Linked DNA regions of Spartinivicinus poritis. The protein of the gene in region 1 interacts with the protein of each later gene in a pairwise test. Links are inferred from orthologs where the notes say so. Each region holds a gene or a part of one and is shown on either strand. Other genes may lie near its edges.

Region 1 (3,282 bases):
TGTCCACGGTTGCCAGGTAAGCATGTAAGCGGCTGTAAATATGCATGGCTGCTTTTGTAAACGGATGCAACTCAAGCATCAATAAATTGACTACTGCATATTGAGGAAATTGCAATGTTGTCTGCTGAGAAAAAAGCGCAAGTTATTCAAGATTATCAAGTTAAAGAAGGTGATACTGGTTCACCAGAAGTGCAAGTTGCTTTGCTGACTGCAAACATCGAAGGTTTGCAATCTCACTTTCAAACTCACATTCATGATCACCACTCTCGTCGTGGTCTGATTCGTATGGTTAACCAACGTCGTAAGTTACTTGATTACTTAAAAAGAAAAGACGTTGAACGCTACCGTACGTTGATTAAGCGCTTAGGTCTACGCCGGTAATTCAGGCGTAGGTAAAGCTATGCGCCAATCGGCTGCCTATAAAATGAGGCTTAGTCGGTACTATACACCGCTAAAACATTGCTGTTTTAGCGGTGTTTTCGTTTTTAAAAAATAGATTTATCTGACATACCTAAAATCGCCGACGTTGGCTATAACCTCTGCATCCCCGCCAGCATGATTGAGCACCATTACAGAAAGGTCTAGCCAAATGGTATAGACAGAGCTAATAACAACTATTATTAAGAATTTTTAGTATTAGTAAGAATTTTTAGATATTTATAGAAGGATAATCCTGTGAATCCAATAAAGAAAATATTTCAATTTGGTGATCAAACCGTCACCATGGAAACTGGCCGAGTAGCAAGGCAGGCTAGTGGGGCAGTCATGGTCACTATTGGTGAGTTAGCTGTACTTACTACTGTAGTCGCTGCAAAAACAGCAAATGAAGGTCAAGATTTTTTCCCACTGTCTGTTCACTATCAAGAAAAAATGTATGCTGCTGGTAGAATTCCTGGTGGCTTTCATAAGCGTGAAGGACGGCCAAGCGAAAAAGAAACCTTAACGTCTCGCCTAATTGACCGCCCCATTCGCCCGTTATTTCCAAAAGGTTTTATGAATGAAGTACAAGTGATTTGTACTGTCGTCTCTACCGATAAAAAACAAGATCCTGATATTGCCGCAATGATTGGTACTTCTGCTGCGCTAGCACTATCTGGTGTCCCATTCAGTGGCCCTATTGGTGCTGCTCGGGTAGGTTTTCTTGAAGAGCGTGGTTATATTTTAAACCCGAGTTATAAAGATCTTGAGCAATCTGAGCTAGACATGGTGGTTGCGGGTACTTCAGAAGCCGTATTGATGGTTGAGTCTGAAGCGCAAGAGCTAACTGAAGATGAAATGCTTGGAGCTGTACTCTATGCTCACCAAGAATACCAGACTGTTATTCAAGCCATTAAAGAGTTTGCTGAGGAAGCACAGGTAACACCATGGGAGTGGCAACCTGCTGAAGAAAATACTTCTTTAATTGAAGCAGTAAAAGCTGACTTTGGGCAGATGATAATAGACGCTTATAAAGTCACTGAAAAAATGCAGCGCTATGATCGTTTGTCAGGCTTGCGTGATCAAGCAGTAGAAAAATATGTTAATGATGAAGCGGGTGTAACTGCAAACAATGTTGTTGCTGCATTTGGTTCGTTAGAGAAAAAACTGGTCAGACAAAATGTTGTTAATGGCTTACCAAGAATTGATGGTCGTGATACTAAAACAGTACGCCCATTGAATGTTGAAGTAGGTGTATTGCCAAAAACTCATGGTTCTGCCTTATTTACTCGTGGTGAAACCCAAGCGTTGGTGGTAACAACGCTTGGTACGACTAGAGATGCGCAAATTATCGATTTTCTTGAAGGTGAGAGAAAAGATAACTTCTTATTGCACTATAATTTCCCACCTTATTCTGTAGGTGAGTGTGGTCGAATGGGTGGTACTGGGCGTCGTGAAATTGGTCATGGTCGTTTAGCGCGCCGTGGTGTTCAAGCAATGCTTCCAAAAGGTGATGAATTCCCTTATACCGTTCGTGTTGTATCTGAGATTACTGAGTCAAATGGCTCAAGCTCAATGGCTTCTGTGTGCGGTGCCAGCCTGGCATTAATGGATGCAGGTGTACCATTAAAAGCGCCAGTTGCAGGTATTGCAATGGGGTTGGTTAAAGAAGACGACAAGTTTGCAGTATTAACGGATATTCTTGGTGATGAAGATCATCTAGGTGATATGGACTTTAAAGTAGCTGGTACTTCTGAAGGGGTTACTGCGCTGCAAATGGATATTAAAATCCAAGGTATTACTGAAGAAATTATGGAAGTGGCTCTAGAGCAAGCAAGAGATGCTCGCTTACATATTCTTGAAGAAATGAATAAAGTCATCAGCAAGGGTCGAACTGAGTTATCAGAGCATGCACCAACCATGCTAACAATGAAAATTGATTCAGATAAAATCCGTGATGTTATTGGTAAGGGCGGTGCGACTATTCGTTCAATTTGTGAAGACACAGGTGCTTCAGTAGATATCGATGATAGCGGTGAAATAAAAATATTTGCTGAGAATAAAGACGCTGCGAAAAGAGCTGAAGACCGAGTGTTGGAAATTACCTCTGAAGCTGAAATAGGTCAGATTTATCAAGGAAAGGTGACTCGTGTAGTCGACTTTGGCGCATTTGTTAGCGTGTTACCAGGTAAAGAAGGCTTGGTGCATATCTCTCAAATTTCTAACCAGCGCGTAGAGAAAGTGAGTGATTACTTAAAAGAAGGCCAGGAAGTCAATGTTAAAGTAATGGATATTGATAATCGTGGTCGGATTAAGCTCACCATGAAAAATCTCGAAACAGCTTAAGTGAGGGGTCGCAAGACCCTTTTGCTTTTTTAGATTTATACTGAACATGTATTAAGCTAGCCACTCAATTATTTCTGCCTGCTTCCCCTTCAGCGTCGCCTTTACTAATTCAAATGACTACTTTAATGTTCTACATAAGTAGTATAAAAAGGTGTAGTCATTACTGGTAATATTCCTATATCAGCAATAAATTCTTCATTGAATCAATATAATCAGTGAATAAGTTGATATCAGTGTTTTTTGTAGTAGAAAAAGTCTGGGAGTTCGATTATGCCGGCAGCAACACGGCTTGGTGATATTTGTACAGGACATGGCTGCTTTCCGCCTCGCCCTTCTATCACTGGTAGTGCCAATGTTTTAATTAATGGCCGGCCAGCAATAAAAGCAGGTGATATGTATATGCCCCATGGCTGTCCTAATTGTCCTCCTCATCCTGGCTCTTTGGCTGCAGGCTCATCCTCTGTCACTATTAATGGCTCTGCTGCTGGTCGGTGGGGGATAGTATTAGCTGTGGAGGCT
Region 2 (3,173 bases), on another replicon or contig:
TTAACAGCCGCACAGCACTTTAATACATATTCCCTATACTACTTACTACAAGCTAATGGAAGAGAACCTTGTTCCAGACAGGCACACAATGAAAACAACAGCGCTTTTTCGGCCAATTGGGCCTGATCAATTTGAAGCACTAAAAAAACTTGAATTTAGTCAAATACCATCCCATGTCTTTGGCCAAAAGTTTTTTTACCCATTGCTACACGAATCATTTGCAAAACAAATAGCAAAAGAATGGTACTTGCCTAAGCATGGCCATGCTTATGTTATTAGGCTTGAGATTGCCTGTAGCTATCTTGAGCAATTTGAAGTAAAGCGTATTGGTGGCCCAGAGCACACTGAATATCGTATTCCTATTGAGGAAAAAGCTAGCTTCAGCAGAGAACTGGTAGGCAAAATAGAAGTTATTGCAGAGTATCAGCAAGATACTATCAAGCAACCCTTTTTGTTTTGTCGAATTGGTGAAACCACTGAGGCAATGTTAAACCCAACAGTTGGGTTTCAGTCACACTTTCAATGCCTAGCTTAACTCCTTTGACGAATCACTCAGCTCTACGAGAGCCATATCAGCAGGGAAGCTATTTAGAATACACTGATCACCAAACATCTCACCAGGCCACATAGAGCTTCAATGTGGCTTAAGTGAAGGCATTTTATACCTATTACGATTTACACTAGCCTGTTTATTAAAGCCCAAAACTCTCTACAAGCGCGCAACTGATATCAACTTAAAACACAAAAGGTTACTGATCACAACTCAACCAATCTCCCTGTTACCCTTATTCTCTACTTGTATTCTTTCAATGCCAATTATTTCAAGCTTCTGCTAACCTTCACTTAACAAGTCAAGTGTTGTTAAAAAGTTGGCGATTTTTCATAAAAGACGTATTATTTTCCACAAAATAGGATCAGATAAGTGACTTAAGCATGTAGGTGAGTTTTGATCAAGATATTCAATAAGATATTCAAACCCAAACACCACACAACAACAACTTCTCCCTCATCACCAGAAAGTCAGGAGCTTTCTGATAAACCCTCTAAAACCGTTAATCAAAAATCCTCCTCCTCTCCCAACAAAGCGAGCTGGAATATCAGCGAGTTCGCTGTGCCTGAAGCTGAGGGTAAAACGCGCTTTCATGACTTCGAACTGCCAGATATACTCATGCAAGCAATACACAACCTGGGCTTTAGTTACTGTACGCCAATCCAAGCTGAAGTACTAACAGCCACTTTAGCTGGACGCGATGCGATTGGCCGAGCTCAAACCGGCACAGGAAAAACCGCCGCTTTTCTCATTAGCACCATAAAGCAATTATTAGAAACACCCAGCCCTACTCCCCGTTATGCAGGAGAACCTCGAGCACTAATTCTGGCACCTACTCGCGAGCTGGCAATCCAAATTGCTAATGATGCCAAAGAGTTATGTAAGTTTAGCTCAATTAATGTCACCACTATCATGGGTGGAATGGAATATGATAAGCAGCGCCGACACTTACATAATGAGTTTTTAGATATTGTAGTTGCAACACCCGGCCGGTTAATTGACTACTATGAAAAACAGGATATTCACCTAGACTTGCTTGAAGTATTGGTTATTGATGAAGCAGACCGTATGTTAGATATGGGCTTCATACCTCAAGTCAGGCGAATTGTCAGAGCCACTCCCAAGCGAGGAGACAGGCAAACCCTATTATTTAGCGCCACGTTTAATGATGAAGTGACCCGCTTAATAGATCAGTGGACCTACCAACCAGTCAAAGTAGAAATTGAACCTGAGCAGGTAACAACCGATACAGTTGTTCAACATTTCTATATGGTTGAAGAAAACAGTAAAGCGAAACTGCTGGTTAATCTGATTTTACAAGAAGATCTTCACCGAATTATTGTCTTTGCAAACCGGCGCGATCAAACGCGCAAGTTACAAGAGCTGCTCTATCAGGTAGGTATTAGTTGTGACTTATTATCTGGTGAAGTAGCCCAAAAAAAACGGCTCCGTACTTTAGAAGACTTTAGAGAAGGCAGAATCCGTGTTTTAGTTGCAACTGATGTGGCGGGACGGGGTATTCACGTTGATGGCATTAGCCATGTGATTAACTACAACCTCCCTGATGACCTTGAAGATTATGTACACCGTATTGGCCGAACGGGGCGGGCAGGGGCAACCGGCGTTGCCATAAGCTTAACAGGTGAGTCAGACGCATTTTTACTGCCAGAGTTAGAGCAACTATTAGGCATGTCATTAACAATTGAGCAACCACCTGAAAGCTATTTGACTCAACGTTTACCTGTTAAAGGCAAAACGTCTCCAGCCAAAAACCATCACCGTAAACCACACAAGCAGTATAAAAAAACAGGCCACCATAAAAAGCCACAAAGGAGAAGGTAGCATCTGCTGCCTTTTCTCTCCTACTAACCAAGTACTTACCTCAAATATACAACTGATCAGGCTATTCTTAGCTGTTTACTACTGTCATTAGACTAAAGGCTATTCAACACAAAGTAAAAAACACTTTTACATACTGCCAGTATACTGTATATTTATACAGTTAGTTTTGCTTGGCGGTGTTCAGCTCCATTCAATTTGTGCAAACCCAATAGTACTTCTGGCAACAGAAGAGCAGCATATATTGAGCGATAGCTAGCCAGTTAACACATATATTCAAGCATTGACTATCTACTCTCGCTATCAGTTATTTAAGGGTACGCCGTCAGATAATCTGTTATCAGATGCCTTAAATAACTTTACTACTGTTGCCGGCTATATGCCGGCTTTTTTTGTTATTTCTTTAATTTGCTATACCTTTCACTCTGAGCATATTGGTTATTTTTTAAACCTAAAAAGAAATCATGACTCGTATGCATGCCCTAGCTACCAACAGTTACAAAAATTTAACGTCCAGTCTAAACCTGCTTAATAGAAATGCTTCTACATCTTTTGACGTTTTTTTAAACAATATTAGACCTTGTGGGTTAGCTGTTTTAGTTTAATATCTAAAGCAAGGAGGTTAATTTTAGTCACGCTACTGCCATCTTGTTGTAGTTACATAGGAAACAGGAACAAGTTTCTTTTGGAATACATGTTCTTTAGATAGTGGTCTTTTGCACTGAAAGGTACCCACCTATGGTAGATGCCATCCAGCTTGAATTAATCAAGAGCCAGAAACGCA

Evidence for each region.
Region 2: the proteins of pnp (region 1) and rhlB interact in binary tests that used the Escherichia coli proteins (3 or more experiments, as listed by UniProt). The link is inferred for Spartinivicinus poritis from one-to-one orthologs.

What each region holds. Positions count from the first base shown.
Region 1 is NZ_JAPMOU010000018.1:76,764-80,045, reverse strand. The notes cover bases 271-3,219. They hold pnp (polyribonucleotide nucleotidyltransferase), read left to right. Parts: upstream 271-675; coding sequence 676-2,763; downstream 2,764-3,219. Other genes in these bases: ORQ98_RS14875 (PAAR domain-containing protein), read left to right, coding at 3,034-3,219; rpsO (30S ribosomal protein S15), read left to right, coding at 271-381. In the rest of the region: more of rpsO, read left to right, coding at 115-270; more of ORQ98_RS14875, read left to right, coding at 3,220-3,282. UniProt on the Escherichia coli protein: Involved in mRNA degradation. Catalyzes the phosphorolysis of single-stranded polyribonucleotides processively in the 3'- to 5'-direction. Also involved, along with RNase II, in tRNA processing.
Region 2 is NZ_JAPMOU010000027.1:16,483-19,655, forward strand. Bases 330-3,169 are described here. They hold rhlB (ATP-dependent RNA helicase RhlB), read left to right. Parts: upstream 330-946; coding sequence 947-2,392; downstream 2,393-3,169. Other genes in these bases: ORQ98_RS18625 (hypothetical protein), read left to right, coding at 330-535; ORQ98_RS18635 (PhoH family protein), read left to right, coding at 3,128-3,169. Outside these bases: more of ORQ98_RS18625, read left to right, coding at 89-329; more of ORQ98_RS18635, read left to right, coding at 3,170-3,173.